DNA from 4 places in the Actinomadura sp. NPDC048032 genome. Region 1 is predicted to be linked to each of the others. Evidence: riboswitches for the same ligand, from Rfam matches in the RefSeq annotation. Region 1 holds a riboswitch; each other region holds the start of a gene.
What was found. A riboswitch is a leader RNA that binds a small molecule or an ion and turns the genes downstream of it on or off. The one in region 1 is predicted to bind cyclic di-AMP.
Positions count from the first base shown of each region.

Region 2: linked by a shared signal. The riboswitch ahead of AB0C69_RS22650 (NlpC/P60 family protein) and the one ahead of AB0C69_RS33890 (NlpC/P60 family protein) in region 1 are both predicted to bind cyclic di-AMP.
Region 3: linked by a shared signal. The riboswitch ahead of AB0C69_RS15025 (NlpC/P60 family protein) and the one ahead of AB0C69_RS33890 (NlpC/P60 family protein) in region 1 are both predicted to bind cyclic di-AMP.
Region 4: linked by a shared signal. The riboswitch ahead of AB0C69_RS13870 (CHAP domain-containing protein) and the one ahead of AB0C69_RS33890 (NlpC/P60 family protein) in region 1 are both predicted to bind cyclic di-AMP.

Region 1 is NZ_JBEZJP010000387.1:802-7,923, reverse strand. Features, by position in the region: gene typA (translational GTPase TypA) at 3-1,856, opposite strand; cyclic di-AMP (ydaO/yuaA leader) riboswitch at 2,048-2,179, shown strand; gene AB0C69_RS33890 (NlpC/P60 family protein) at 2,187-3,203, shown strand; gene AB0C69_RS33885 ((deoxy)nucleoside triphosphate pyrophosphohydrolase) at 3,200-3,586, opposite strand; gene AB0C69_RS33880 (Mut7-C RNAse domain-containing protein) at 3,615-4,385, opposite strand; gene AB0C69_RS33875 (amidohydrolase family protein) at 4,427-5,713, opposite strand; gene AB0C69_RS33870 (MarR family transcriptional regulator) at 5,775-6,278, shown strand; gene AB0C69_RS33865 (bifunctional lytic transglycosylase/C40 family peptidase) at 6,292-7,122, opposite strand, start outside.
Region 2 is NZ_JBEZJP010000178.1:1,622-9,398, forward strand. Features, by position in the region: partial or broken gene AB0C69_RS22635 (MMPL family transporter) at 1-508, shown strand, start outside; gene AB0C69_RS22640 (BlaI/MecI/CopY family transcriptional regulator) at 513-890, shown strand; gene AB0C69_RS22645 (M56 family metallopeptidase) at 895-1,830, shown strand; cyclic di-AMP (ydaO/yuaA leader) riboswitch at 1,936-2,080, shown strand; gene AB0C69_RS22650 (NlpC/P60 family protein) at 2,084-3,142, shown strand; gene AB0C69_RS22655 (DUF6153 family protein) at 3,204-3,695, shown strand; gene AB0C69_RS22660 (DUF305 domain-containing protein) at 3,771-4,388, shown strand; gene AB0C69_RS22665 (response regulator transcription factor) at 4,453-5,091, opposite strand; gene AB0C69_RS22670 (sensor histidine kinase) at 5,088-6,293, opposite strand; gene AB0C69_RS22675 (FtsX-like permease family protein) at 6,463-7,518, shown strand; gene AB0C69_RS22680 (ABC transporter ATP-binding protein) at 7,515-7,777, shown strand, end outside.
Region 3 is NZ_JBEZJP010000090.1:577-8,353, reverse strand. Features, by position in the region: gene AB0C69_RS15040 (cytochrome P450) at 1-994, opposite strand, end outside; gene AB0C69_RS15035 (LacI family DNA-binding transcriptional regulator) at 1,050-2,144, opposite strand; gene AB0C69_RS15030 (LuxR C-terminal-related transcriptional regulator) at 2,561-2,791, shown strand; gene AB0C69_RS15025 (NlpC/P60 family protein) at 3,095-4,090, opposite strand; cyclic di-AMP (ydaO/yuaA leader) riboswitch at 4,094-4,301, opposite strand; gene AB0C69_RS15020 (amino-acid N-acetyltransferase) at 4,566-5,093, shown strand; gene AB0C69_RS15015 (RDD family protein) at 5,099-5,914, shown strand; gene AB0C69_RS15010 (RDD family protein) at 5,922-6,545, shown strand; gene AB0C69_RS15005 (Lsr2 family protein) at 7,519-7,777, shown strand, end outside.
Region 4 is NZ_JBEZJP010000080.1:7,278-15,054, reverse strand. Features, by position in the region: gene AB0C69_RS13890 (bifunctional NAD(P)H-dependent oxidoreductase/GNAT family N-acetyltransferase) at 1-698, opposite strand, end outside; gene AB0C69_RS13885 (MarR family winged helix-turn-helix transcriptional regulator) at 729-1,217, shown strand; gene AB0C69_RS13880 (haloacid dehalogenase type II) at 1,214-1,918, opposite strand; gene AB0C69_RS13875 (hypothetical protein) at 2,085-2,807, opposite strand; gene AB0C69_RS13870 (CHAP domain-containing protein) at 3,001-3,678, opposite strand; cyclic di-AMP (ydaO/yuaA leader) riboswitch at 3,693-3,843, opposite strand; gene AB0C69_RS13865 (DsbA family protein) at 4,182-4,808, opposite strand; gene AB0C69_RS13860 (TetR/AcrR family transcriptional regulator) at 4,922-5,521, shown strand; gene AB0C69_RS13855 (LysE family translocator) at 5,618-6,241, opposite strand; gene AB0C69_RS13850 (LysR family transcriptional regulator) at 6,352-7,293, shown strand; gene AB0C69_RS13845 (FAD-dependent monooxygenase) at 7,413-7,777, opposite strand, start outside.

The DNA of each region.
Region 1 (7,122 bases):
GCTCAGCCGGCGCGCTTGGTGCGGGCCCGCGTGCGCTCGCGCTCCTTGGCGTCCAGGACGACCTTGCGGATGCGGACGGCGGTCGGGGTGACCTCGACGCACTCGTCCTCGCGGCAGAACTCCAGGGCCTCCTCCAGCGACAGGGCGCGGGGCGGGGTGAGCCGCTCCAGCTCGTCGCCGGTGGACGACCGCATGTTCGTGAGCTTCTTCTCCTTGGTGATGTTGACGTCCATGTCGTCGGCGCGGGAGTTCTCCCCGACGATCATGCCCTCGTACACCTCGGTGGTCGGGCCGACGAAGAACGTCCCGCGCTCCTGGAGGTTCGTGATCGCGTAGGCGGTGGCGGCGCCGGACCGGTCGGCCACGAGCGAGCCGGACGGACGGGTGCGCAGCTCGCCGAACCAGGGCTCGTAGTCCTCGAAGACGTGGTGCGCCATGCCGGTGCCGCGCGTCTCGGTCATGAACTCGGTGCGGAACCCGATCAGGCCGCGGGCCGGGACGAGGAACTCCATCCGGATCCAGCCCGTCCCGTGGTTGGTCATGTGCTCCATGCGGCCCTTGCGGACCGCCATCAGCTGCGTGACGGCGCCGAGGTGCTCCTCGGGGATGTCGACGGTGAGCCGCTCGACCGGCTCGTGCTTCTTGCCGTCGATCTCCCGCGTGACGACCTGCGGCTTGCCGACGGTCAGCTCGTAGCCCTCGCGGCGCATGTTCTCGACCAGGATCGCCAGGGCCAGCTCGCCGCGGCCCTGCACCTCCCAGGCGTCGGGGCGCTCGGTCGGCAGCACCCGGATCGACACGTTGCCGACGAGTTCGCGGTCGAGGCGGTCCTTGACCATCCGGGCGGTGACCTTGGTGCCCTTCTCGCGGCCCGCCATCGGCCCGGTGTTGGTGCCGATCGTCATGGAGATCGCCGGCTCGTCCACCGTGATCAGCGGCAGCGGGCGCGGGTCGTCGGGGTCCGCGAGGGTCTCACCGATCATGATGTCGGGAATGCCGGCGATGGCGATGATGTCGCCCGGCCCGGCCTCGTCCGCGGGCTTGCGGGTGAGCGCCTCCGTCATCATCAACTCGGTGATCTTCACCCGCTCGACGCTGCCGTCGCGCCGGCACCAGGCGACCTGCTGGCCCTTCTTGATCGTGCCGGCGTGCACGCGGCACAGCGCGATCCGGCCGAGGTAGCTGGAGGCGTCCAGGTTCGTCACGTGCGCCTGGAGCGGGCCGTCGGGGTCGTAGGACGGCGCGGGGATCGTCTCGGTGATGACCTTGAACAGCGGCTCCAGGTCCTCGCTGCCGGGCATGGCGCCGTCGGCGGGCTTGTCGAGCGAGGCCCGCCCGGCGCGGCCGGACGCGTACACGATCGGGAAGTCGATCTGGTCCTCGTCGGCGTCGAGGTCCATGAACAGCTCGTAGGTCTCGTCCACGACCTCGTCGATGCGCGCGTCGGGACGGTCGGTCTTGTTCACGACCAGGATCACCGGCAGCCGCGCGGCGAGCGCCTTGCGCAGCACGAAGCGCGTCTGCGGGAGCGGGCCCTCGCTGGCGTCGACCAGCAGGACGACGCCGTCCACCATGGACAGGCCGCGCTCGACCTCGCCGCCGAAGTCGGCGTGCCCCGGGGTGTCGATGATGTTGATCGTCAGGCCGTTGTGCAGGACCGCGGTGTTCTTCGCGAGGATGGTGATCCCCTTCTCGCGCTCCAGGTCGTTGGAGTCGAGCACGCGGTCGTCGACGTCCTGGTTCTCGCGGAAGGCCCCGGACTGCCAGAGCATGGCGTCGACCAGCGTCGTCTTGCCATGGTCGACGTGGGCGACGATCGCGACGTTACGGAGGTCGTCGCGCGTGGAGATGGGCATGCGGGTTCGCCTTGCGTGAGAGTTCGGGAGTCGCCGCAGACGTGCGGCCGTACCCATTCTACTTGGCCGTGCGTACCACCCACTCCGAGTCGTTCGCCCCATCGGTCACACGGACCTCGATTGGCCAACTTTGCGCATCCTTTGTAATCTGCCCGAGATCCGGTCGTCCGGAGTCCCGCCCCCAGGGGACTGCGGCCGGAACGCCGAATCTCCCGCGGGAGAACCGGGGACCCACCACCCTCGGGGTGAATCGACGCTCGTCGTAGGGCGACTCCTGGCCCGAACCCGTCAGCTAACCCGGTAGGCGTACGAGGAGAGGAGAACACCGGCTTGGCTCCGGATTCCCCCCGGCGGCGTCGCGTTCTGCCCACCGCCACCGCCACCCTGCTCCTGATCGGTCTCGGCGCCACCGCGCCGGACCTCGCCCACGCCGCCCAGCCGTTCCGGCCCGCCTCCGCGCCCACGGCGCCGAGCCCCACGCCGACGACGGAGAAGGGCCTGCGCAAGAGCCTCGACGCGCTGAACGAAGAGGCCGAGATCCTCACGGAGAAGTTCAACAAGGCCCGCGTCGAGTTCACCAAGGCCCGCAAGGCCGAACAGGACGCCACCCGGGAGGCCGAGCGGCTGCGCGCCCTCGCCGAACCCGCCCGCCAGAAGCTCGGCAGCCTGGCCGCCGCGAACTACATGGCCGGCGGCCCCGACGTCCTCTTCGGCTCCGGCGCCTCCCCCGAGGGGCTGTCCGACCGCGCCTACCTGGCGCAGAGCCAGGCCACCGCCGTCCTCGCCCTGAAGAAGCAGATCGACCAGGCCGACGCCGCGGAGCGCACCGCCAAGGCCAAGACCGCCCAGGTCAAGAAGGCCTGGGACGACGCCAAGCAGGCGCGCGAGGCCGCCAAGGCCAAGGTCTCCGAGGTGATGAAGCGCCTCGACAAGCTGACCACCACCCACGCGAGCGACCCGCGCACCGGCCTCAGCGCCACCGTGAAGGGCTCCGGCCTGCCCGCCAAGATGGCCCGCAAGGCGCTCACCAAGCTCGGCTCCCCGTACGTGTGGGCCGCCGCCGGACCGAGCAGCTTCGACTGCTCGGGCCTCGTCGTCTGGGCCTACGCCCAGGTCGGCAAGCCCGGCCTCCCCCACTACACCGGCGACCTGTTCGCCATGGGAACGAAGGTCTCCCGCGGCGCCCTCCGCTCCGGCGACCTGGTGTACTTCGGCAGCAACCTGCACCACATGGGCATCTACCTGGGCGACGGCAAGTACCTCCACGCCCCCCAGACCGGCGACGTGGTCAAGATCTCCAAACTCTCCGACCGCTCCGACTTCGCAGGCGCGAATAGGATTTCCTAGCCGAGGCCTTGGGCGGCCAGGAGGTCTACTGCCGGGCGGTCGCCGGGGAGCCAGTTGACGTCGTGGAGCTCTGAGGGTGCCAGCCAGCGGAGTTGCAGGTGCTCCAGGGCTTGCGGCTCGCCTTCTACCAGCTCGGCCGTCCAGACGCGGAGGACGGCGCGTTCGCTGAGGCGCCAGTCGCCGCCCACGCGGCGGCCCAGGCGTACCTTCACGGCCAGTTCCTCGTGGCACTCGCGCACCAGGGCGTCCTCGTCCGACTCTCCGGGGTCGACCTTGCCGCCGGGAAGCTCCCAGCCGCCCGCCATGTGCGGCGGCTCGGCGCGCTGGGCGGCCAGCAGCCGCCCTTCCGCGAGGATCGCCGCCCCCACCACCACGAGATCGATCGCGACCAGCTCCTCTCCGTGTTCGTGATCAGACCGCGGCGCCGGTCCGTCCGGTTCCGTCCCGCCTGAGGGAGTCGACCAGACGCGTCGCGTCGCGGACGATCTCCTCCAGGTGGTCGCCGTGCGCCCCGCGCCAGTACACCTGCCCGCAGACCGCGCAGCGGCCGTACACGTCGTAGCTGCGGCGCGTGCCCGACTGGAGCTCGCGCTCGATCTCCTGCTTGTCGACCGGGACGAGCTCGCCGTTGCAGGCGGTGCAGCGCGTCCACGGGCGCAGGACGGGCGCGAAGCGGTCGAGCAGGTCGCGGAGCTGGTCGTCGGGGCGCGAGCCGCGGACGTAGGCGCCGAACCACAGCGCGCGGCGGCGCAGGAGGCCGCGGTCCTGCGTGAGCAGGACGCGGCGCTCCTCGTTGGCCTGGACGACGAGCGCCGGGTCGTCCATGTCGTTGTGGTAGGCGGTGTCGAGGCCGAGCAGGCGCATGCGCCGGGCCAGCGTGCCGAGGTGCACGTCCAGGAGGAAGCGGGGGGCGACCTGGCCCGGGTCCAGCGGCACGGGCTGGGGGCGCGGGACCGCGGCCACGCGGACCTCGGCCCCGGCGGCGGGACGGGCGCCGGGCCCGGCGGGCTCGCCGTCGGCGGTCATCGGGCCCGCCTCGGGGAGGGGGACGCCCAGCGACTCCACGAGGTGCCCCAGCGTCGAGGTCCCGTCGTAGGGGACCCGCGCCGGGGACTCCCGCCGGGTCGCGGGCAGGAACATCAGCAGCTCGTCGGCGACGCGGATCGTTATCTCGGACTCCACGCCGATCAGCATGCCACGCGCGGCCGACGATTCTCCCCGGTTCAGGCCGCTGTCACGTGCGCGGCGGAGTCCGCGAGGGACGCCAGGAGGGCGGGGACGTCGTAGCCGACCAGCGCTCCCCCGCGCTTGACCACGCGTCCGCCGACCAGGACGGTGTCGACGTTGCGCGTGTCCGCCGACAGGACCACGGCCGCGACGGGGTCGTGCGCCGCCGCGAGGCCGAAGGTGTCGGTGCGCAGGACGAGCAGGTCGGCCTGCTTGCCGGGGGTCAGCGATCCGGTGACGTCCGCGAGCCCCGCGACCTCGGCGCCCTCGATCGTGGCCGTCCGCAGGGCGTCGGCGACGGTGAAGCCGAGGCCGGCGCCGTCCGGGCGCCCCCGTTCGAGGACGTAGGCGGCGCGCATGATGCTGAACATGTCGCCGGGGCCGGAGGTGACCGTGTCGGCTCCGAGCCCGGTCGGGACGCCGGCGGCGCGGGCGCGCCCGGTGGGCGGGGCGCCGATGTCCAGCGCCGCCTCGATGGCGGGGGCGGCGGACACCGTCCCGCCGCTTCCGGCGATCCGCTTCAGCTCCTCGTCGGTGTAGAAGTTGGCGTGCACGTAGGTGGCCGGGTGGTCCATCAGCCCGTTGGCGTCGAGGAACGCCAGGCCGCGCGCGGCGCTCTCGGCGCCGTGGCCGCCCAGGTGCGCGGTGACCGGCAGCCCGAGGTCGCGGGCCGTCCGCCACTCGGCGAGAGCGCGCTCGTCGCCCCCGATCTCGGGGCCGAGCGCCGCCATCGCCATCGTGACCTGGCCGCCGGACCCGAAGTGCTCGCGGTGGACGCGGCCGGTCTCGGCGGCGAGCGCGTCGAGACCGCCGTCGCCGCCGTAGCAGTACCCGAACACCGCCCTGATGCCGGACGCGCGCAGCGCCGCGATGTTCGCCTCGGTGTGGCCCTCGCTGAGCTGGATGTGCGACCAGTCGACCAGCGTCGTGATCCCGGAGTCGAGGCACTCCAGGGACCCGGCGAGCGTCCCGGCGAACACGTCGCCCGGCCGGTACCGGGGCGCCAGCTCGCCGAGGACGCGCTGCAGGTAGGCGTGGAGCGTGCCGTCCGGCAGGGCCGCGCGGATCCCGGCCTGCCAGGTGTGCCGGTGGGTGTCGACGAAGCCCGGCATGACGATGCGGCCGGTCGCGTCCATGGTCTCGGCGCCGTCCGGCGCGGCCAGGTCCGGGCCGACCGCGGCGATGCGGCCGTCCTCGACGAGCACGTCGGCGGTTCCCAGCACGGTCGGTTCGGGCGCGGTGTCGATGACGAGGCCGTTCGTGAGCAGCAGAGAATTTGCCATGGACGAAAGCTTAAAAGATAGCTTTATGAAAAGCAATCAGTCGAGCGAGTACGCTCGGGGCGTGCGGGACGACATCGATGACCTGGCCGACGCGTGGCGGCGGGACGGCCTGACCGAGCCGTTCGTCGCGATGCTGGAACTGAGCAAGCGCGCCGGGCGCGTCGCCACGCTGGTGCAGCAGGCGCTCCGGGGCCCGCTGGCCGAACTCGGCCTCACCTACGCCGAGTTCGAAGTGCTGACCGTGCTGCGCCGCGAGGGCGAGCCGTACCGGCTGAGGCCGAGCGAGCTCACGCGGTCGGCGTTCCTCACCTCGGGCGGGACGAGCAACGTCCTGCAGCGGCTCCAGAAGGCCGGCTACGTGGAGCGCGAGGCCAACGCGGGCGACGCGCGCAGCCGCTTCGTCCAGCTGACCGCGGACGGGCTGCGCGTCACCGAGCAGGCCCTGGTCGCGTCGGGGGTGGCGCACGAGGAGGTGCTGGCCCGGGTGCCGCCGGAGGACGTGCGGGCCGCCGCCGACGCGCTGCGCGAGATCGTGCTCGTCGTGGGCCGGCGCCGGTTGCGCTGACCCCGCCGGGCCGCTACCGGCGCGCGGCCAGCTCGGCCACCTTCTTCTTGAAATCCGGCCGCGCGAGCGGGCGCGTCACCCCGACCCAGTTCGGCTTCTTGTAGGTCTTCACGCCGATCGCGGGCACGCACGCCGAGCAGCTCGCGACGATCATCTTGCCGCCGCCGATCACCATCCCGACGTGGCCGGGATTGTCGGGCGACGTCCCGGGACCGGAGTTGAAGAACACCAGGTCGCCGGGCTGCTCCTTGCCCTTGGCGATCTTCACGCCGAACGGCCACTGCTCGAACGTCGTGCGCGGGAGGTTCAGCCCGACCTGGCGGTAGGCGGCCTGGATCAGGCTGGAGCAGTCGTAGGCGTCCGGGCCGTTCGCCCCGAACACGTAGGGCTTGCCGCGCTGCGCCATCGCGAACGCGATGATCGTCTTGACGAGGGCGCCGACGTTGGCGGGCAGCTCGTTGTCCTCGCAGTTGATCCCGTTCGCCTGGACGGGCTTGAAGTCGCCGCCGACATAGCGCTTCGCCCAGTCCAGGACGAGGTCCACGTAGTCCCACGAGTGGTTGTACTGGAAGATCGCGGTGCGCATCCGCTCCGGGGCGCCGTTGTGCTTGAGGTAGGCGGCGGCCGTCGGGATGGCGTCCGCCGGGTCGTAGCGGTCCTTCTTGCCGTCCTTGTCGCCGTCCACCGCGAACGCCTTGAACGTCGCGTCCAGGAACTGCATCGGACCGCCCGCGCCCGCGTAGTTCTCCCCGCTGGAGACGCCCGGCATCGTCGACCTGCCGTGGTCGGTCTCGACCTTGCCGACGCCCGCCAGGACGTTCCAGGGGATGCCGTACTTCCTGCC
Region 2 (7,777 bases), on a different contig from region 1:
GGCCTACGGCGTGCTGGTCGCGGTCGTCCAGTGGGGCTGGCTCGGGAAGGCCCTCGGCTTCCCCACCACCATGCCGATCACGACCTGGGTGCCGATGATGATGTTCCCGCTGCTGTTCGGCCTGTCCATGGACTACGAGGTCTTCCTGATCTCGCGGATCCGGGAGGAGTACGAGCGCACCGGCGACACCCGGACGGCCGTCACCCGGGGGCTGGCGCGCACCGCCAAGGTCATCACCGCCGCGGCCGCCATCATGATCGCCGTCTTCTCGACGTCCCTGCTCGGCCCCGACGTGTCGGTCAAGCAGATCGGCCTCGGCATGGCCGTCGCCGTGCTCGTCGACGCCACCGTCGTCCGGATGGTCCTCGTCCCCGCGGTGATGGAGCTGTGCGGCAGGGCCAACTGGTGGATGCCGGGCCGCCGGGAACCCGCCCACGCTGGAGGAACCCCGCTCCAGGAGGCCGGCCCCCAGGAGACGTCCGGCACAATGGGGGCGGTACGGAGGTGACCGCGTGTCCGCACTCGGAGGATCGCTCGAACGCTCCATCATGGACGTGCTCTGGGCGGCGCCCCGCCCGCTGCGGGTCCGTGAGCTGCTGGCCGAGCTGAACGAGGACGCGGACAGGGCACTGGCCTACAACACCGTGCAGACCGTGGCCGAACGCCTGGCGCAGAAGGGCCTCCTCCGGCGTACGCAGGAGGGCACGGCCTTCCGCTACAGCCCCACGCGGCCGCGGGAGGAGTACGCGGTCGAGCTGATGCTGGACGCCCTGAGCGAGGCCTCCGACCACGGCGCCATCCTGGCGAGGTTCGCCGAGAGCGTCCCGCCGGAGGACGCCCGGCACCTCCTGGACGCCCTGCGGCGGCGGACCGCCGGCGAGGACGCGTGATCCCGTGATCCCGCTCGTGGCCGGGCTCGTCGTCTCGGTGGTCCTGCTGGGATGCGCCGCGGGGCCCGTTCTGGACCTCCTCAGGCGCTCCGCCGTCGGCCCGGGGACGGCCATCGCCTGCTGGACGGCCGCCCTCGCGGGGACGTTCATCGCCGCGGCGGGGATCGCGGCGGCGGGGCTGCTCGCGCCGCCGGGTCCGGGGCACGGACTGCTGTCCCGGCTGCGCGACTGCCTGCCCCATCACGGCCGTCTCGCCACCGCCGCCGCGGCCGTCGCGACCGCCGTCCTCGCCGCGGCCTGCGCCGCCGTGCTCGCCCGCGGCCTGCCGAGGCTCGGCCGGGCCGTGCGCCACCGCCGGCGGCACCGGGAGATGCTGCGGCTGGTCGCCCGGGAGGACCGCCGCCATCCGGACGTCCTCGTCCTCGACCACCCCGTGCCCGTGGCGTACTCGCTGCCGTCCCGGCACCGCGCGATCGTGGTCAGCACCGGGGCCCAGCGAGCGCTCAGCGCCGAGGAGCTCGGGGCCGTCCTGGCGCACGAGCGCGCGCATCTGCGCCAGCGCCACCATGTCTTCCTGCTGGCCCTGGACCTGGTCCACGCCATGCTGCCGTGGCTGCCGACCGTCCGGCGCGCGAAGGCGCGGCTGCCGCTGCTGCTGGAGATGGCCGCGGACGACGCCGCGGTCCGCGTCCACGGCAGGAAGCCGCTGGTCGACGCGTTGTGCCGGCTCTCGGCGGCGCCCGCCGGCGCGGGGGCGCTCGGCGCGGCGGGCACGCCGGCCGCCGGTGCGCTGATGGAGCGGGTGCTGCGGCTGGAGGGCGCCCCGGCGAGGCCGCGGCGCGCCGTCCGGCTCGCGGCGGGCCTGTTCGCGGTGGCGGCGGTCGCCGCGCCGCTCCTGGCCGGGGCCGCGGCGGTCGTGGAGCTCGCCGCTGCCTGCTGAGGCGGAATGTGGCATTTGGGGAAATCTGCCGCTTCGGTGGCGAACCGACCGTAAACCTCCTACGCTCCGTAGGAGGTCACGGTCCGACGTCCCCGCCGGGGACGGCCGGCGACCGCGCCGAATCCCGCGGACGGCTCCGTCCGGGGAACCGGGGACCCGATCTTCAGGGGTGAGTCCGTCCCGCGGGACGGTAGGGCGACTCCGGCCCGAACCCGTCAGCTGACCCGGTAGGCGGTACAGGAGAGGACACCGCATGCAGCGACGAGCTGCCGGCCCCCGAACGACAGCCCGCCGCAGGATCCGCACCCGCCGGCTCGGCGACGTCACGGCATGGACGGCCGCCCTCGCGCTGTCCGCCGGGCTTCTCGCGCCCGCGCCCGCCCACGCCGAGCCGAAGCCGACGCGCAAGCAACTGACCGCGCAGCAGGAGAAGCTCGCCGACGAGGCCGAGAAGCTCAGCGAGCAGTACAACGGCCTGCGCGAACGCCTCAAGCAGGCCGAGCACGCCGCGAAGCTCGCCAAGAGCAGCGCCCTGCGCCAGCAGAAGGCGCTGGACGAAGCGCGCGAACGCATGGCGAAGATCGCCGCGGACAGCTACAAGAACGGCCCGGCGGACCCGGCCATCACGTTCGCCTCGTCGTCCGACCCGCAGGCCGTCCTGGACCAGTCGGCCACCCTCAACTACTTCGCCAAGCAGAACGACGTCCGCATCACCCAGATGCTCCAGGTGATGCAGGGCGCCGACCGGTCCCGCAAGGCCGCCGAGCAGCGCGCCGCCCAGGTGCGCGCGCTCACCGGCGAGGCGAGGAAGAAGCGCCGGGAACTCCAGATCAAGCTCAAGAAGGTCGAGAAGCAACTCGGCACCTTCAGGACCGCGGGCACGGGTCCCGCCTCCATCCCCAACCTCAACTCCGGCGGGGCCTCGGCCAAGGCCATGACGGCCGTCCGGGCCGCCCTCGCCCAGCAGGGCGTGCCCTACTCCTGGGGCGGCGGCAACGCGTCCGGCCCGAGCTACGGCACCGCGCAGGGCGCCAACATCAAGGGCTTCGACTGCTCCGGCCTGACCCTGTACGCCTACGCGCAGGTCGGCATCACGCTCGGCCACTACACCGGCAGCCAGTACAACGCCGGGACCCACGTGAGCATGAGCCAGCTCAAGCCCGGCGACCTGGTGTTCTTCCACAGCGACCTGCACCACATGGGCATGTACATCGGCAACGGCAACATGGTTCACGCGCCGCAGACCGGCGACGTCGTCAAGATCGCCCCCATCGCCGGCCGCCCGTTCGCGGGCGGGGTCCGTGTCGCCTGACCCCTCGAAGCGGTGACCCGCCGGTGACCGCCGATCACTCTTCGCTACCCTGGTCCGCGAGATGAGCACGCACGTCGGCGCCCTCCCCGCACGGGACGGCGCGCACGCGGGACGGCCGGTGGGACGGCCGAGGCGCTCCGTGCGCCCGGACGTCCTCCGGCTGGCGTCCGGCCTGCTCGTGCTCCTCGGGCTGCTGGCGATGCACGGCTTCCAGTCCACGGCGAGCCCGGCGGAGATGGGCGGCGTTCCGCTGACGTCCATGGCCTCCGGGCACGCCGCCCCCGCCGCCGAAGCGATGGCGGGGCACCCTCCGCCCCGGGGCGACCGGCCCGGCGGCCATCACTCCGACCGCCACCCCGACCACCCCGGCGGCCAGGTCTGCCTGGCCATGCTGACCCTGCTCGCGCTCGCCATCGTCGCGGCCCTCCTGGCGCTGCGTCTGCGGAGGTCGCCGCCGATGGCCGTGTCGCGGCCGCCGCGGGTGCGGATCCTCCTGGTCGGACGGCCGCCGCCGAGACCGTCCCTGCACAGGTTGAGCGTGCTGAGGCTGTGACAGGTCCAGCGGCGCCCGGAAACGGGCGCCGCCGCCGACCACCGATCACAGCACTCGACACGGAAGGCCCACACCATGAAGCGAGCGTTCGCGCTCATCACCGTCCCGGCCCTGGCGATCGCCCTGGCGGCGTGCGGCGACGGCGACGACGGCGGCTCGACGGGCCACTCGATGCCCGCCCACTCGGCACCTGCCGGCGGCGCGCAGGCCGGACCGCACAACGGCCAGGACGTCATGTTCGCGCAGATGATGATCCCGCATCACCGGCAGGCGATCGAGATGGCCGACCTCGCCGCCACCCGAGCCTCGTCGGCGGAGGTGAAGACCCTGGCCGCCGACATCAAGAAGGCGCAGGGACCGGAGATCCAGCAGCTCGGCGCGTGGCTGAAGACCTGGGGCGCCCCCGTCCCCTCGCCCGGCACGACCGGCATGGGCGGCATGCACCACGGCGGCATGGGCGGCATGGACGGCATGATGAGCGAGAAGGACATGAAGGAACTGGAGGCGGCCAAGGGCGCGGCGTTCGACAGGGCGTTCCTCACGATGATGATCCAGCATCACGAGGGCGCCGTGGCGATGGCCAAGGCCGAGCAGTCCTCCGGACAGTTCCCCCCGGCCAAGCAGATGGCGGCGACCATCATCTCCTCGCAGACCGCCGAGATCGCCAAGATGAGGTCCCTGCTGAAGCAGTGAGGACCGCCGGTCACGGAGGTGGGCGGCGCCATGGCCCCGCCCGCCTCCAGGTCGGTCCACGGGGTCAGGGTGGGCGGATCAGGCCGCGACGGGAGGCGGCGGCGACCGCGGCCGTGCGGGAGTCGACGCCGAGCTTGGCGTAGAGGTGCACCAGATGCGTCTTGATCGTGGTCTCGCTGAGGAACAGCCGCTTGCTGATCTGCCGGTTCGAGAGGCCCTCGGCGACCAGGCGCAGCACCTCCAGCTCGCGCGCGGTCGGCGTCGCGGTGGGCGAGCGCATCCGGCCGAGGAGGCGCGAGGCGACGCTCGGCGCGAGCGCGCTGTCCCCGGCGGCGGCCGACCGGATCGCGGTGAACAGCCGGTCGGGGGGCGCGTCCTTGAGCAGGTAGCCGGTGGCGCCGGCCTCGATGGCGGCGAGGATGTCGGAGTCGGTGTCGAACGTGGTCAGCACGAGGACGCGCGGCGCGCCCGCCCCCGCGGCGGTGATCTCGCGGGTGGCCTCGCTGCCGTGCATCCCGGCGCCGAGCTGCAGGTCCATCAGCACGACGTCGGGGCGGAGCCGGCGCGCCTCCTCGACGCCCTCCCGCCCCGTCGCCGCCTCCCCGACCAGCGCGAAGCCGGGCTGGTCGGCGAGCATGGCGCGGATCCCGGAGCGCACCACGGGATGGTCGTCCACCAGCAGGATGCGGATCGGCCCGCTCACCGCCGCTCCCCGCCGCCGGGCAGCGGCAGGGTCGCCACCACCGCCGTCCCCTCCCGCGGAGCCGACTCGACGGTGAGCGCGCCGCCCAGCGCCCGGGCGCGGTCGCGCATCGCCCGCAGCCCGTAGCCGGTGCCCGCCCCGCTCTCCGGCGGGCGCCCGCCGGCCGCCGCGGGATCGAAGCCGCGGCCGTCGTCGAAGACGTCCAGCACCACCATGTCGTCAAGATAGGTCAGGGTGACCCCGACGTTCTCCGCGCCGGAGTGGCCGGCGGCGTTGCCGAGAGCGCCCTGGGCGATGCGCAGCAGCGCGACCTCGTGGTCGACCGGGAGATCGGCGGGGGACCCGGAGACCTGGAAACGTATCCGGGCGGCCGACCGGGCGTCCGCCGACTCGGTGATCCGGCGCAGCGCGTCCGGCAGGGAGGACCGCTGCAGGGCGGGCGGGGCCAGCTCGCGCACGAAGTTGCGGGCCTCCTCCAGGTTCTCCGCGGCGGCCTGCTCGGCCTCCGCCAGCCGCCCCACCGCGGCGTCGCGGTCGCTGTCGAGGTCGCGGCGGGCGGCGCGCAGCAGCAGGATGATGCTGGACATCCCCTGGGCGAGCGTGTCGTGGATCTCCCGGGCCAGGCGCTCGCGCTCGGTGAGCCGCGCCGCGTCGGCCTCCGCGCGCAGCAGCCTCTCGCGGGTCCTGACCAGGTCCTCGATGAGCAGGCGGCGCTGCTCGCTCTCCCGGTAGAGCGCCCGGTAGGCCAGGGCCATGAGGGTGGCGACGGAGGCGCCGACGCTCGGGCCCAGCACCTCCGCCAGCGTGACCCCGCCGCCGTGCCAGGCCACGGCCCCGATCGCCGCGGCGGTCAGCAGCGCCACACCGGGCAGCGCGGCGGGCAGCGGCAGCAGGTGCAGGTAGAGGAAGAACAGCGGGAAGGCCAGCCAGACGAAGTCGGGGGAGGACAGGGCCAGCCCCGCCCAGGCCGCGGTGAGAAGCGCGAGCCACAGCCGTGCCGGGAGCGGGCGAGGGCGCCGTTCGTGCCGGGCCCAGACCACCCCGGCGGCGTAGAGGACCCCGAGGGCGAGGCCGCCCGCGGCGATTCCCGCCCGCGCGTCGTGCAGCGTGCGGACCAGGGCGATCGCGAGCAGCACCAGGAAGGTGCCGTGCACGGCCCAGCCGAGCAACCGCATCGCGGGCGAGAACAGATCGTTCGGCATTTCTCACTCACAGTAGGCGACGGGATGCCCGGGCCGCATCGATCGAATGGTTGATGTCCCGGTGTCCGGAAGAAGGCGCTCCGCCCGTCCCGCCGCACGATGCGCCGGGACGGGCCCGCGGCGCACGCTGGGAGGCGTCGGTTCGGATGATGACGGAACGGGGGCCCACGTGTTCGTGGCGCTGCGAGACCTGCGGTTCGCCAAGGGGCGGTTCGCGCTCATGGGGTCGGTCGTGCTGCTCATCACGCTGCTGGTGACCCTGCTGTCCGGCCTGACGGCCGGCCTGGCGCGCGACAGCGCCTCGGCCATCGAGGACCTCCCCGCCGACCATGTCGTGTTCGGCGGGGAGACCTCCTTCGCGGGGAGCCGGATCAGCGACGCGACGGCGCGGGCCTGGCAGGACGTCGCGGGGGTGCGGGCCGAGCCGCTCGGCGTCTCGATGGGCCGGATGACCTTCGGCCCGTCCGGGGCGCGCGGAGCACCGGCCGCGCTCTTCGGCGTCGCTCCCGGCGACCGGGCGCACCCGCCCGCGTCCGGGCAGATCGTGCTGTCGGCGGAACTGGCCGACAGCACCGGACTGGCGGCCGGCGACAGGGTCGACGTCCTCGGGCACCGGCTCACCGTGGCCGGGACGGGCGCCGCGTCGTCCTACAGCCACACGCCGGTCGCCTGGCTCGGGATCGAGGACTGGCGCGCCCTGGAGCCGTCGGGCGGCGGCCCTGCCGCGACCGTCCTGCTGCTGCGCGAGACGGGGCGTCCCGACCTGGACGCGGCCGACCGGCGGCTCGGCACCACCACGATCGCCCAGGGGGACGCGAAGTCCGCGATCCCGTCGTTCTCCTCCGAGAACGGGTCGCTGCAGCTCATGCGGGGGTTCCTGTTCGCGATCTCGGCCCTGGTCATCGGCGCGTTCTTCACGGTCTGGACGATCCAGCGCCGCGGCGACGTGGCCGTGCTGAAGGCGCTCGGCGCGAGCACCGGCTACCTGCTGCGCGACGCGCTCGCCCAGGCCGTGCTGGTCCTGCTGGCCGGGGCCGGGCTCGGCGGCGCCGTCGGCGGGCTGGCGGGCCTCGCGATCGGGGACGGCGTCCCGTTCGTGGTCTCGGCCGCCACCACCGTCCTGCCCGTCGCGGTGCTGGTCGTGCTCGGCGCGGCCGGCGCGGCGCTGGCCATCCGCAAGATCACCTCCGTCGATCCGCTGACCGCGCTGGGAGCCGCACGATGAGCCTGGCCCTCGCCGACGTCGTCCTGACCTATCCCGACGGCGACCGCACCCTGACCGCGCTCGACCGGGTGAGCCTGGCGGTCGGGCCCGGCGAGTTCGCCGCGGTCGTCGGCCCCTCCGGATCCGGCAAGTCGAGCCTGCTGGCCGTGGCCGCGACGCTCGTGTCCCCCGACTCCGGGACGGTGGCCGTGGCGGGCCGGGAGACCGCCGGGCTGCGCCCCGCCGAACGGACCCGGCTGCGCCGCGACCACATCGGCAT
Region 3 (7,777 bases), on a different contig from region 1:
GGTCGTCGAAGACCGCCGGGTCCCGGTTGGCGGCTCCCGTCAGCAGGAGGACGAGCTTCCCGCGCTCGACGAGGGTGCCGTCCAGGTCGACGTCCTCCAGCGCGGACCGCAGGGTCAGCTGCACCGGCGGGTCGAAGCGCAGCAGCTCCTCCACCGCCGCCCGCGCGTTGTCCGGCCGCTCCCGAAACACCCGCAACTGCGCGGGATCGCGGAGCAGCGCCAGCGCGCCGTTCCCGATGAGGTTCACGGTCGTCTCGTGGCCCGCGACGAGCAGCAGGATGCAGGTCGCCAGCAGCTCCTGCTCCGACAGGACGTCTCCGCCGTCGGAAACCCCCACGAGAGCGCTCAGGAGGTCGTCGCGCGGCTCGGCCCGGCGCTTGGCGGCCAGCACCCGGAAGTACTCCGCGAACTCGTCGCGCGCGGCGTCCCGCTGGGCGATCTCGGCCTCCGGCAGCAGGAAGTCCGGGTCCAGGCCGCGCGCGAGGCTGTCCGACCAGCCCTTGAACAGGTCGCGGTCCTCGGCGGGAACGCCGAGCATCTCGCTGATCACGATGACGGGCAGCGGGTAGGCCAGCGTCGCGATCAGGTCGACCTCGCCGGAGAGCGGCCGCAGCAGCGTGTCGACGAGCTCCTCGACCCGGGGCCGCAGCCGCTCCACGAGCCGGGGCGTGAACGCCTTGCTGACGAGCCGGCGCAGCCGCGTGTGGTCGGGCGGATCCATGGTCAGGAACGACCGGTGCCGCGCCGGCATATCGCGCCACATGCGGCCGCCCGACGGACGGTGCCCGAACCGCGGATCGCGCAGGATCCGCTCGCACAGTTCGTGGGACGCGGTGACGCGCAGACCGACGTCCGTCCGGTGCAGGGGCTGACCGGCGGCTCGGAGCGTCCGGTAATGGGCGTAGGGATCGGCGCGGAACGCCGGGTCGCCCGGATCGAAGCCGAGTATCGCGGTCGCCCCGGCCTGCCCCGCCTGACCCGTCCTGTCCTCCATGCCTCCAGCGGACCCGAATCCTGGACGTGATGTCAACAGCGCCGGCCGCGGGGCGCTAAGCGCTTTCTCGGATCACGAGGTCGGGCCGCTGGACGACCTGGCGGTGCTGGTGGGACTTGCCTTCGCCGATCTCGGCCATCGCCAGCTCGGCGGCCTCCCAGCCGAGCTCGCGGCGCGGCTGGCGGACGGTGGTGAGCGGCACGGCGGCGCTCGCCGCGAGCTCGATGTCGTCGTAACCGATCACGGCGATGTCCTCGGGGACGCGGACGCCGAGCCGGGTCAGCTCGTTGATCAGGCCGATCGCGAGCAGGTCGTTGGCGCAGAAGACGCCGTCGGGCACGGGGGACATGGCCATGATCTGGTGCGCCGCGGCCTGCCCCTCCGTGGGGCTCAGGGCGTCCTTGACCAGGACCGGGGGCTTGCCGAGGCCCGCCTCGACGATCGTGCGGGCGGCCCCGTCGCGGCGCTCCACGCAGGGCTGCGGCTCGGGGATCCCGGTCACGAACGCGATGCGATCGCGTCCGATGCCGAGCAGGTACGCGGCGGCGGCCTCGCCGCCCGCCACGTGGTCGACCCGGGCGGAGCACACGTCGGAGGCGTCCCGGTCGATCAGCACCACGCTCATGCCCGCGGCGCGCAGCCGGGAGATGTCGCGGGGGCCGATCCCGACCGGGATGACCAGGGCCCCGGCGGCCCGCTGGTCGGCGAGCAGTTCCAGCAGGCGGCGCTCCTTGCGGGGGGAGTGGTCGCTGGACAGCCACAGGGCGTCGTGGCCCGCCGCGTTGAGCGCCGCCTCGGCGCCCCGGGCGACGTCGGTCGCGTAGGGGTTGGTGAGGTCCTCGACGAGGACGCCGAACGCCCGGCGCGGCTGGTCGCCGAACTCGCCCGCGGTCCGCTCGGGGCCCGTGCGGAGCCGGCGCGCGGACTCGTTGCGGACGAATCCGAGCTCCTCGATCGCGGCGCGGACGCGGTCACGGGTAGCTTCGGCCACGAGATCTGGCCGGTTTAGGACATTCGAAACGGTCCCAACTGAGACTCCAGCACGCCTCGCGACCTCACGAATACTGGTCTGTGGCAACTCGCTCCTCGTCCCGCTCCATGGGCGTTTTCCCAGGTAGTGGAGTTTGGCATGGCGGGGCGCCGAATGCACGGTCACACATGGTGAGCGATCGAGCACACAACGCTCTTGACCGGCGCTTGACGGGCCGGATCCGGCCGCCTAGCGTTCCGAGCCGAAGCGTAGCTTGAAACGATTCACGATCTTCGTTCACCGCGAGGACCGGTGGGTTCGGCGAGAGGGGACGGGCGGATGGCTGGCGATCACATCCCGTCTTTCTCGGCAGGCCAACGAGTGAATCGTCACCCGGAGTTCCCCCGTACACCCCCGCAATCGGCCATGCGGCCACCTCCGGCCAAGCGCGCGAGACAGAAAAGGAACCCGATGATCTAAGTCCGGAAGGGTCCGGACCCGGCAACCCAACGCGCGTACAGATCGAGGCCCAACCCGTGCCTGTGCAGCGGACGGCTGCATCCCCGCGGTCATCACCACGGACGAGGGAGGACGGAGTGGAAACAGCCACACTCGCACGTCGTGGCACCGACGATTTCGGGCTGAGCGAGGAAGAGATCCGGCTGCTCGCCCAGATCGCCAGCGGTGTCACCGCCGATGTGGCGGCACGCAAGCTGGAACTGAGCGCTCGGACCTTGCGGCGCCGGCTGCGGACGATCTGCGACCGGCTGGAGGTCAACACCCCTATCGAGGCCGTGGTGTGGGCGGCCCGGAGGCAGCTCATCTAGCGAGGCACCCCCGACGCTCGCCAGGGGACGGCGAGCGTCACCCGGAGAAACGGCGGTTGATCCGAATTCCGTCCACCCCCGCAGCGGCGGCGCCCGCGCCCTGGCAGGTAGGTCCCTGCAGGAGGCGTCGCCGCGGACGGCGTTCGGGCCTGACAGGCCACCTGACCCGCCCCGATCTCCGGCAGGCTTCATCCCTCACGACCAGACTGACCGGCCTACGCCGCGGCGATGCGTCACTCGACACCGCGGTCGGCCGGCACGCCATGCGTTGACCGGACTGGCCGGTCGTGCGACAGCGGAGTTCTAGGCGACGCGGACGCCGCCGGCGAAGGGGCGCCCGTCCATGGAGGCGATCTTCACGACGTCGCCGGTGTGCGGGGCGTGCAGCATCTTGCCGCCGCCGACGTAGATCCCCATGTGGTGCAGGTCGGCGTAGAAGAAGACGAGGTCGCCCGGCTGGAGCTCGCTGCGCGACACGTGCGTTCCGGCGTTCCACTGGCTGCCGGTGTAGTGCGGCAGGTTGATGCCGACCTGCTTGTAGGCCCACATCGTGAGGCCGGAGCAGTCGAAGGTGGTCGGACCGGCGGCGCCCCACACGTACGGGCGGCCGATCTTGCTCATCGCGTAGCGGAGCGCCTGCGCCGCCTTGCCGGTGCCGATGACGGGGAGCTTGGCGAGCTGGGTCGGGTCCTTGTCGACGAGCTTGCCGCGGATCTTCTCGTAGGCGTCGGTGATCTTCGTGCGCTGCGAGTCGAGCTGCGTCTTCAGTTCCTTCACCTGCTTGGCGCGGGCCTCGGCCGACTTGCGGGCCCGCTGGGCGGACTGCATGGCCTGCATCAGCCCGAGCACCTGGGTGCTGTCCTGCTTGGCGAAGTAGTGGAGGGTCGCGGCCTGGTCGAGGACGGACTGGGGGTCCTGGGAGGCGACGAACGACACCGTGGGGTCGGAACCGCCCTGCATGTAGCTCGTCGCCGCGAGGGATCCGACCTTCTGGCGGAGCGTCTCCAGCGTCTTCTCCTGCCGCTTGGCGTTCTCCGTGGCGACCTTGGCGGCGCGCTGCGACTGGGCGAGCCTGACCTTGAGCCCGTTGTACTGCTCGGTGAGCTGCTCCAGCTGGTCGGCGAGCTTGAGCGCCTTCGTCCTCAGCTCCTTGGCGGAGGGCTCGGGGTCGGCGTGCGCGACGGCGATCGTCTGCGGGGCGATCGCGTGCGGAGCGGCCGAAACGACGGCGAGCGCGCCGACCACGATGGTCGCGCGCCCCCGGAAGCGTGAAAGGGAAGCATGCCGCGATCGCTTCACGAATACTCCTCTCCTCAGCCGCCTACCGGGTCAGCTGACGGGTCGGGGCCGGAGCAGCCCGTCCGCGCCCGTGAGCGAACCGATCGCCCGCGGTCGCGGATTCACCCCTCGCATTCGGTCGCTCAGGGAGATCTCCCGAAACGCTCCGAAAGTGGGTCCCCGGCTCCTCGGGCAGCTGGTTGCGACCCGGGGGACTCGGCGGATCGGCCCCCGTCCTGCGGTGGGCCGACGTCAGCGCAGGACACTAACGGACCCCGCATTGGATGCCAACCAGAACATGCGAATTCGCAGGTCACGCGGCGCGGTGAACGAGGAGAACGCCGGGCGGACGCGTCCCGCGCGCGGTGTTGTGGCCCCCCTCTCGGACGACCCCGGGCAGTACCTGGCCCCTTTTATCTAGTCAGTAGCGCGCGCCGCCCGGCGCGGAAGGGTGGGAGGGCGTGCCCTGGTGCGCTGCGGCGTTCGATAATCTCGCCTGTTTGTGGAAGTCGTGATCCGGCGTGCCCGTACCGCCGACGTCCAGGAGATTCGCAGGCTCGTCGACCTGTACGCCGGGTCGGGGCGTCGCCTGCTGAAGAAGACGACGGTCAAGCTGTACGAGGACGTCCAGGAGTTCTGGGTCGCCGAGGACGTGCAGCACGGGACGCCCGGGCCGATCATCGGCTGCGGCGCGCTCCATGTCATGTGGGAGGACCTCGCGGAGGTCCGCTCGGTCGCCGTGGACAAGGGATGCGGCGGACGGGGAATCGGGCACCGCATCGTGACCCGCCTCCTGGAGAACGCGCGAGAACTCGGCGTCCGCCGGGTGTTCTGCCTTACCTTCGAGGTGGAGTTCTTCGCTCGCCACGGCTTCCAGCAGATCCTGGGGACTCCGGTGTCGCCAGAGGTGTACGAGGAACTTCTCCGCTCCTACGACGAAGGCGTGGCAGAGTTCTTGGACCTCGACCGGGTCAAGCCGAATACGTTGGGCAACACCCGGATGTTGCTTCGCCTGGAGGACTGACCCGAATGAGCGATTCCCCCCACCGCGGGCGGCCTTACCAGCCCCAGCAGGGGCAGGGTTCCTACGGCCCGCCCCCTCCGTACCAAGGTTCTCAGTGGCAGCAACCACAGCAGCCGTCCTCGCAGCAGCAGTGGGAACAGCAGCCCCAGCAGCAGTGGCAGACACAGCAGCAGCAGTGGAACCAGCAGCCCGCCTACGAGGACTACGGCTCCTACGACGGCGGCGGTTCCTACGACGGCGGCGGTGACGTGGCGCTGGCGCCCATTCACCGTAGGGCGGGCGCACGAATCATCGACAACGCGCTCGTCGCGGTCTTCGGGTTCGCACTCGTCCTGCCGGTGACGATCGGCGCGTTCGGTCTGGGCAAGCCGGGCAGCAAGACGGAGGACGAGGGTGGTGTGTGGAACTGGCCCATCATCTTCACCCTCTTCTGTGTCCTGTCTGTGCTGCCGTTCATCTATGAGGCCGTGCAGTTGTCCATGTGGGGACGGACGCTGGGGAAGCGTGTTCTGGGCCTGGGGGTCGTTCAGGCGAGGCCCGCGGGCACCCCGATCACCACGACGCAGGCTGTCTGGCGTGCCGGGATCACCCACGTCGGCTACCAGCTCGGCGTGTTCTTCTTCCTCGTCCTGGCGGTGATGGTGTGGGACTACGCCGCGTACGGGATGGTGCTGGTCTGGGCGGGCGCGCTGATGGCCTACCTGTGGGCGATCTGGGATCAGCCTCTGCACCAGTCGCTGCATGATCGCTTCGCCGGCACGCTCGTCATCGACGAGCGGGTCGGATATGACGAGTCCGAGTACTCCGAGTACGCGGGCTAAGGCCACGATGGCGGCAACGCTCGCCGAGCCGGGGCAGAGGCTCCTGGCACGCGTCGTCGACACGCTCGTCGTCGGAGTCCCCGTCGTTCTCGTCGTCCGCGAACTGGTGTCCGGGCACACGGCGGACGTCATCGCCCCGTCCGCCGTGGCCGGATGCATGCTGCTGTACGAGGCCCTCCAGCTCGCCCTCTGGGGGCGGACGCTCGGCAAGCGCGTCGCGGGCATCGAGGTGGTCGCTGCGACGGCTCAGGAGGCCCCTGAAGCGTCGCCAGAGGGGAGCGGCGGAGCGGGCGGGAGCGCCGGTCTCGGCGACGTGTCGGCCCTTCCCGTGTCCGTGCCGGGTTTCGTGCCCGTGGCGGCCCCCGAGCCCGCGGAGGCCGTCGCTCCCAACGGTGCTGAGGTCGTGGACGCGTCCACGCGCCCGGACGTTCTGCGCTGCGTTCTGCGGGCCGCCGTCTATTCGGTGCCGATCGGGCTGCGTCCGATTCCGGTACTCGGTCTGCTCGCGAGCGTCTTCTGGGTCGTGAACGCGGGGGCCCTGTTCGAGGGCAGTCGCCGCCAGGCTGTTCATGACAGGCTCGCGGGCACCCTCGTGGTAAAACGCCCGCGGCCCGAATCCTCGGCCTTCTGAGGCCCTCTCCGCCGCGCCGGGAGTGCGTGCGGGGTCCGATAACACCCGTCCGATACCGCGCACTCACGGGCGCGGCCGGACGCATGCCCTGGTCCACTCGCATGTGCCATACATGCTTTGGTCGAGATGGCCGCTGTTTCCGGACGTCCGAGGTGTCGACGGCATATGCCCGCTCGTTCTGGTTACGGTCCTGAAACCGGTGGGATGTGTCTCGTCCCGGACGTCGCCTCCGCTTTGACAGTTCCCTCCGATGGTGTTGCGGTGACCGGAACGACGCCGCTTGTCGGCGGCCGTGGACTTACTCCGGATGGCGAGCTCTCGCCCTTGGAACGGACCTTTCGTGCGGCATGCCGGTGGCGGCGGTGCGGCCGGAGGAGGGCTCCGCTCGGGGCGGCGGCGCCGGGCCGAAGAACTGGGGCCGGCGGTGGGATTGTGTCCAAATCTCCCGATTTCATGGCGATGGTGCTCGGTGTGCCGCATCCGCGTCCTGAGCAGGGCGTGGACTTCTCGCGGTCCGGCCGCGGCAACAGATTTCGGTGCGGGGCGCCCCGGCGTTATTCGTCCACATCCGCCGGTCCGGAGGTTGATCAGGTGCCGAGGTCGGCCGCGTATTCCAGTGCGGGCACGCGGTTAGTAGCGATACGGGAGGTTAATCGCCGCGCCGCCGCGTGCAAACCTGGACCAATGCGCGGACGGCGGTGCAGGTCAGCGCACCACCTCGTGACACCGGTCACCCCTGAAAACCCGGGCGCGCCGCCGCCGCTTGGAAATTCATGGACGCCCGGCCGGACCCAGCCGTGACCCGAGGGACGTGCGCACCCGAAACGACGAGGCCGATTACAGCCGGTAACGAGCGGCAAGGCGACTTCGTGCGAGTGTCGGTTCCGGTGGATGGCGGAATTGTCATCCGCGAAGTTCTAGGTATATCTTTGTCACTCGATTGGAGTTTGCTCAAGCTGAAAGGTCTGTCCCCATGGCACAGAAGGTTCAAGTGCTTCTCGTCGACGACCTCGACGGTGGCGAGGCGGACGAGACCGTAGCGTTCTCGATCGACGGCGCCTCCTACGAGATCGACCTCAGTGGCGCCAACGCGACGAAGCTGCGGGAATCGCTGCAGCCGTTCGTTGAGAAGTCCCGTAAGGCGGGCACGGTCAACCGCCGCCGCCGGCAGCGCGGCGCGTCCAGCCGTGAGCGCAGCGCCGAGATCCGCGCCTGGGCCAAGAACAACGGCA
Region 4 (7,777 bases), on a different contig from region 1:
GCGAGGGCCTCGTCCACCCAGCAGCACCGCTGCAGGACGGTCACCTCGGGGGCATCGTCCGGCGTCAGCCGCCGCAGGTAGGAGCCCGGTTCGGGGCCGGCCGCCGATGCGGGCCGTGCTCGCTCTCGCATCGGCCGGAGCGCGTGCGCGACCCGGACCAGCTCCTCCAGGACGTCGATCGCGGTCTTGCCGGCAGCGGCGGCGGGCCGCACCTCGCCGTCGTGCACGGCGTCGGCGATGCGGAGCGCGACCGTGGACCCCAGCGGTACCAGACGTAGCGTGGTCACCACCTGCTTGGCATGCTGCACGGCCCTCGTGCCCGCCGAGGTGTTGCCGTAGCTGACGAAACCGACCGGCTTCCACGCCCACTCGCGGGAGAGGTAGTCCAGCGCGTTCTTCAGGGACGCCGGCATCCCGTAGTTGTACTCCGGCGTCACGACGATGAGGCCGTCCACGCCGTCCACGATCGCGCTCCACCTGCGCGTGTGCTCGTTGCGGTACACGCCGGACGACGGATGCTCCTCCTCGTCGAGGAACGGCAGGTCGAGGTCGGCGAGGGCCAGCGGCACCAGCTCGGCGCCGAGCTCGGCGGCGCGGGGCGTGATCGTCTCGGTCAGCCAGGCCCCCACCGCGGGGCCGAGGGCGCCGGGGCGGGTGCTGCACACCAGCACGAGGACGCGCACCTGTTTCGTTGACATGTAAATGAACTTAGGCGATAGGTTGTTTACATGTCAAAGAATCCGCCGGACGAGCCCGTGCGCTGGCTGACCCCGGACGAGGAACGGGCGTGGCGGGCCTTCCGCCGCATGGTGATCGCCGTCCAGACCGGCACCGCCCGCGACCTCTCCCGGGTCGGCCTCTCCGAGCCCGACTACGAGGTGCTCAGCACGCTGTCGGAACGGCCGGACCACGCCGGGACCCTGCACGAGCAGGCCGCGAAGATGGGCTGGTCGCGCAGCCGGCTCTCCCGGCACGCCACCCGCATGGAGGCCCGCGGCCTCATCCGCCGCGCACCCGACCCGGCCGACGGAAGGGGCTGCCTCCTGGTCCTCACCGAACACGGCCTGGACACCCTGACGGACGCCGCCCCCGCCCACCTGGAGTCAGTGCGCCACCACTTCATCGACCGCCTTGGACCGGAAGACCTCACCGCCCTGGAACACATCGCCGGAAAGGTGGAAGCCCCGGACAGGGCGAACGGCCGCCCCGTCCGCTAGGTCCGCGGACCGGCCTCCAGGAGATCGGCGAGCTCACCGAACCCGCGCACGACGAGGTCGCATTCCACGTCGTCCGCCCGGTCGGCCGTGCGAGAGGGCCCCTTCTCCAGCGGACGCTCCAGGAACGCGGTGGCGAGCCCGGCTCCCCTGGCGCCGTCGATGTCCCATTTGTGCGCGGCGACCATCAGCACCTCCGCCGGTTCCACGTCCAGCAGCCGCACTGCTGTCAGGTACGCCTCCGGCTCGGGCTTGTACGTGCGGGCGAGCTCCGCCGACAGGATGCAGTCGAACGGCAGCCCCGCCCCCTTGACCAGGTGCGTCAGCAGGGCGAACCCGCCGTTGGACAGCGCCGCCACCACGCGGCTCTCCCTCAGGCGTGCCAGGCCGTCCACCGAGTCGTCCCAAGCGGGCAGGCGATGCCAGGCCCGGACGAGCCGCCGCCGTGCGGTCTCGTCGAAGGCGTCAGCAACGCCGTGCAGCTCCAGCAGCTCGTCCAGCGACTCCCGGTGCAGCGTGTCGAGGTACACCCACTCCCGCTCTCCGCTGCTGACCCGCTGCATGGACGGGAGGTACCGCTCGCGCCATTGGTCGGCGAAGGCCTCGCCCTCCAACGCGACACCGCACTCCGCAGCGATCGCCGCCACCTGGCCGGCGACCCCTGTCCGCCAGTCGACGGTCGTCCCGAAGATGTCACAGGTCACTACCTGGATCGCTCTGACGTCTAATCCCACTGGCACTCCCTCGCCCAGGAGCGCCCGGATGGCGCCCCACCCCAGTCCTACCCCGGACGTGACGGACCCCGCCCTCGTCCGAAGACGGGAGCGGGGTCCGTGGTGAGGCCAGGAGGGGTCACCCGGTCGGGCCTGATCAGCCGAGGGGCTTCGGGGCGCCCTTCTTGCCAGGGCCGTGGCCCCAGGACAGGATCTCGTACTTGACGCCCTTCAGGTGGCCCGCCGAGGTGCCCGTGTCGTACTTGCTCCGCGGCTTCTTGCCGTCCACCAGGTGGCGGAAGGTGTAGGTGTCGAGGTCGAGCATGACGCCGCGGTGCGACGGCTCGCCCGGCCCGCGGTCCCCGACGAAGCCGGTGACGCTGCGCCCCTTGTAGGTGACCTTCACCTTGGTGTGCATGGGCCAGCTCGGGCTGGCGAACAGGCCCTTCTGCATCGGCTTGCCGCCCGCCGGGGCGCCCGTGTCGCCGTTCACGCCTGAGCCGTCGTCCCAGAAGTAGGACGCCTTGGTGCTGCCCGACAGGACGGCGTGGCGCTTCGGTGCGACCTTGGCGGTGCCGTGGTGGGTGGCCTTCGCGGCGGGCTGCCCCACCTGCTTCCCGGTCACCTGCGTTCCGGTCACCTGCTTTCCGGTGACCGGCTGTCCGGTCATCTTGTGCCCGCTCACCTGTTGTCCGGTGACCAGCTGTCCGGTCATCTTGTGGCCGGTGACCTGCTGCCCGGCCACCTGCTGTCCGATGACCTTGTGCGACATCGGCTCGTCGGCCTGGGCCCCGTGGGAGGTCCCGGCCGCCACGCCCGCGGCCAGCAGGCCCGCGAGAGCGGTACCGATCAGGGCGGTGTCGATGGCTCGCTTCTGCATGTTCATCCTTTGCTCGGTGGTCCGGGGCGCCGGGTCACGCCTTCGGCTAGTCGGGGGCTCGCCGTTCGGGCATGACGGATCCGGCGCACGGCACGTGGGCGTGCTCGCGACGTGGGTGTGATCGCGGAGGGTTGGAGAAGGGGGGAGGCACCACTGGACGGTGCGGGGCGACGGGCCGCTCAGCGGCCCTGGCTCACCGGTACTGGGGGTAGCCGTAGCCGGCGACGGTGGACGTGTCGCGGACCTTCTTCTTCACCGCGTCACCGGTGTTGCCCTCAATGGTGTTGATGGTGCCGTCGTGGTTGTCCTTGACGACGATGCCGACGTGCTCGACACCCTTGATGCCGCCGCCGTTCCAGGCGAAGAAGACCACGGCGCCGGGCTTCGGGGTCTGGCCGAAGCGGCCGGTCTTCTTGAACCACTTGGCGTGGCTGACGGTGTAGGCGTCGGCGCCCATGCCCTTGGTGCCGGTGTGCTGGCCCAGCCAGGACACGAACATGTCGCACCAGGACTGGCCCTTGTAGACCGAGGCGCTCTTGGAACCGATGCGGTGGGCGTTCTGCTCGCCCAGCGGCGAGCCGACGTACCAGTCGTTGAACTTGCTGTTGCCCGAGGCGTCCTCGTGGGTGCCGATCTGCGTGCGGGCGAGCTTGATGACGTCCTGCGCGGAGGCGCCGGCGGTGGCGGTCTTCGCGCCGTTGGCGGCGGCCTGGGGCGTGGCGGCGACGTGCGCGGCGTTCGCGGGCTTGGTGTCCGCATGGGCGGACGGGGCCAGGGAGGCGAGGCCGAACGCGCTCGCCAGGGAGAGGACGGCTCCGGCGGCGAAGCGGGTGCCCATGCGCTTGGTCAGGTCGAAAGTACGAGCGGTCATGCGAAGGTTCTCCTGAGGTCTTCCAGTCCGCCTACCGGGTTAGCTGTCGGGTTCGGGCATGGAAGTGGCCCTACCGCGACCCCGCGCAAGGCGGGAGTGCGGATTCACCCCGGTGTTTCGGTGGGTCCCCGGCTCCGCTCGGCCAGTGATCGGCGCTCTGCGGACTCGGCGGCGGACGTGCCTTGATCGGCCGTCCTGATGATCAGGGACTCGATGCGCCCGTCACGATCTGGTCGGGCGCTCCGGACGGGCTTTCCCGTCGGTCACACACCCACAACAGGTTCAAGCGGCCCCATATTTCGTCAAGCACACCCCAAAGACGCCGCTGACCTGTAAAGACTCCCCAAAGCGCCCTCAACGCAAGGGCTGCGGTCCAGTCAAGTCGGCCCAAGATTTCTGGTCGCCACCTCGCCCCAGCGGGAGACGATCATCCCCGAGCCCGGACCCTCACCACCCGCGGGCTGGTCATCAAGGTCCCTATCTTCAAGACCGACCAGGACGCGTCATAGTCGCACCGGAGCCGGGCGCGGATGCGTGGTCCTGCTGGAGCGCCGGCGCGGTGAGTCGGCCCTCATCAACTCACCCCTCAGCGCGGCGAGTGACACGGCTCCGACCAGGACCGTCCCGTCGGGAAACCGGAACACCGGCACTCGCGGGCCGGACACGCGAGCGGACCGAGCCGGTTCCGCGTGGGGCCGCTCGCCGTCCCACCTGACGCCGGTCGCGGACGCCAAGCCCCGCAGCACGTTGACGTCGCCGATGTCCAGACCGTCACTGAAGTAGGCGCGGTAAAGACGGGCGGTCATGTCCTCGGCGGTGCCGTGCGCGGCCGCCAGCGCGATGAGCCGGTGGGCGTCGGCGGTGCGGGCGGGCACGATCCGGTCGAGGTTCACCACCAGGCCGTCGACCGCCGCCGCCCGTGCGATCTGCTCGACCCGCGCGGGGGGCGCGAGAGGGAAACGGCCGCGGCTCGGCGGCGGTTCCGCCGCGGAGCCCGCGGTCTGGTACGGCCTGAAGACGACCTCCAGTTCGCCTCCGCCCGCACGGTGCTCCTCGGCGGCCCGCTGGAAGCGGGCATAGCCGAGCGCCGACCAGACGCAGGCGATGTCGTGGGTGAACTCAACTTTCATGGGTTCGTCCTTCAATGGCGGCACGGATCGTTCCGTGCCGCCTCAGCATGCCCGCCGCCGCTCGCCGCGTCAATACGGAACGTTCCGTGCCGCCTGAGGGCTATGCTGTCCCCATGTCACCCAGACGTCCTGAGCGCCGAAGTGAAGAGGCCGCCAACGCCGTCATCAAGGCCGCCATGGACCTGTGCCAGGAGGTCGGGTACCGCAAGGTCAGCATCGAGGGCATCGCCGCCCGCGCCGGCGTCGGCAAGAACACGATCTACCGCTGGTGGCCGTCCAAGGCGGCCGTGCTGCTGGACGGCCTGCTGTCCACCTGGAAGATGGACGCGACCTTCCCCGACACCGGTGACTTCGTCGCCGATATCAAGACGCAGATGGCGGCGGCCTCGCGCATCCTCGGCGACCCGCACGTCTTCCCGCACTACCGCGCACTGATCGGCGAGGCCCAGCACGACCCGGACCTCCACCAGGCCTTGTGGGACAACTTCATCGGTCACCTGGCGGGCGCCGCGGCCGACCGCATCCGCGTAGCGCAGCGCAAGGGCCAGGTCCGCGCCGACGCCGACCCGGTCCTCGTCACCGAACTGCTCTACGGGGCCGCCTACTACCGCCGCCTGCTCACCCCGCGCACGGCCGACGCCGAGCACGTCAACGCCATCGTCGACCTCGCAATGACCGGCCTCGCCCCACCGGCCGACACCTCCACGCAGTAGCACGCCTCACCGCTTCTGGGCGCCCCTGCACATGCCGCCCGCGCAGGTGCTCACGGTTTGCGGCGGGCGAGCAGGGCCCGCGGACCTGACCGGCCCTCAGACACCTGCTGCCACCGCGGCGCCCAGCGCCAGCAGGACGGCACCGGTGGTCATGCTGAGCCCCCGCAGGACGGTCGGCTGCGACACCAGTGCGCGCCCTCGGCTGACGGCCCAGGTGAGCAGCATGTACCAGGAGGCGCTGACGAGCGCCCACAGGGCTCCCAAGGCGACGGTCGACAGGAACACCGGGCCTTCCTCGGTCACGAACTGGGGCAGCACCGAGATGGCGAACACTCCCGCCTTGGGGTTGCCGAGGTTGGTGACCAGGCCGGTGAGGTATCCGCCCGCGAAGCCGGCGCCCCGCCCGTCCTGCTCCGGCGGGCGGGTGGACACGACGGTGAGCGCGGTCCGGAGCGTCTTCACTCCGAGGATCATCAGCACGATGCCGCCGGCGATCCGGAGCACCGCGTACGCGGTCGGGCTGGCCAGCAGGACGGCGGACAGCCCGGCCGCGGCGGCCGTCGACCACAGCAGGAAGCCGCTGGCATTGCCCGCGAGCGTGCCGTGGAGCGCAGGCCGGCCACCTTCCAGTACCTGCCGGATCATCAGCGCTTGACTCGCGCCGGGCAGCATCGCCAGCAACAAGGTGGTGATGACGAAGACGGGCACATGCGTGGGCATGGGAACGAACCCCTTCCGGGGATTGCGGCCGATGGGTGTGCCATCAGGCTTCCTCGCTCCCCGTCCCTAAGGGAAGTTAAAAGAGAAGGATGCAGCGTTAGCATTGGTGAATGCTGGTGGATCCGGGGCAACTGCGGCTTCTCGCTCTGATCGAGCGGCACGGCTCCCTGACGGCGGCGGCCCACGCACTCCGGCTCACGCCCGCGGCGGTCACCCAGCAGGTGGCCAAGGCCGAGCGCGACTGGCAGGTCCCCTTGGTCATCCGCGGCCCTCGCGGAGCGACGCTCACCGCGGCCGGTGCGCTGCTCGCCTCCCACGGCCGGACCGTGGAGCAGGCATCGGACCAGGCCGGGGCGGAACTGGCCGCACTGCTCGGCCACCTCTCGCTCCGCCTGCGGATCGGGACGTTCCAGGCGGCCGCCCTGCATCTGCTGCCACCGGCGCTGACGGCCCTGCGCCACCGCCACCCGGCCGCCGACGTCTCCGTCATCGACGTGGTGTCCGGGCGCGGAGCGGACGAGATCAGCGCGGGGAACCTGGACGTGGCCATCGTCGCGTCCTGGGACACGCCGCTCGCACCGCCCCCGCACCTACGGGCGCACTCGCTCCTGGTGGACCCGATGGTCGTGGTCCTCCCTGACGACCACCCACTGGCCACCGGGCAGCCCGCGGACACCGAACTCCACCTGGAACAACTGCGCGACGAAGCGTGGGTCTCCATCCTGGCCGGCCATGCCGCCCGCGAACAGTTCCACAACGCCGCCCGCAAGGCCGGCTTCACCCCCACCGTGCGGTTCGAGACCGAGTCCTACGACGTCGCCCAGGCCCTGGTCGGCACAGGCATCGCCGTGGCCCTGGTGTCACGCCTGGCCCTGGCCCACGTCCCCGGCACCACCCATCGCGAACTGGCCCACCCCAAGCCCTACCGCCACCTCTACGCCGTGACCAGAACCGACGCCAGCCTCACCCCACTCGCGGACATGCTCATCGACCTCCTCCGCGATGTCGCCCGCGACATCACCGCCACCTGGGCCACCCCGCCCGGCGCCTGAAAAGCCCCGTTCTGAATCGCTCACGAACTCCCTCCTGGAACAAGTCCCGGGCGCGGCTGACGTGGTGATGGGGGCACGCGACCACCCTCCGGCGGGACGCGCCACGCCTCAACGCGGGCTCACTGGTGGGCGGGCAAAGTGAGAGCCGAATGGGCAGGTCGTCCGCCTGCGGCGGGCATTGCGCTGAGTCCGCGCAGCCTTTCGTTCCGCTCCTCCAGAGCCTGGGCGGTGGTCGGGAAGAGGGCGGCACCGCCCTCGCCGACCAGCCCCTGATTCAGGGTCACGAACTCACGGGTGTCGTGTTCGTAGGCGGCGAAGCCCGCGGCGTGCTCCCGACCGGCCAGGGAACCGGCGAGCATGTACGCGCCGACGAGCGCGAGGCTGGTGCCCTGCCCGGTGAGGAACGAGGGCGCGTACGCGGCGTCTCCCACCAGCGCGATCCTGCCGCTGGACCAGCGGGGCATCCGGATCTGGCCGACTCCGT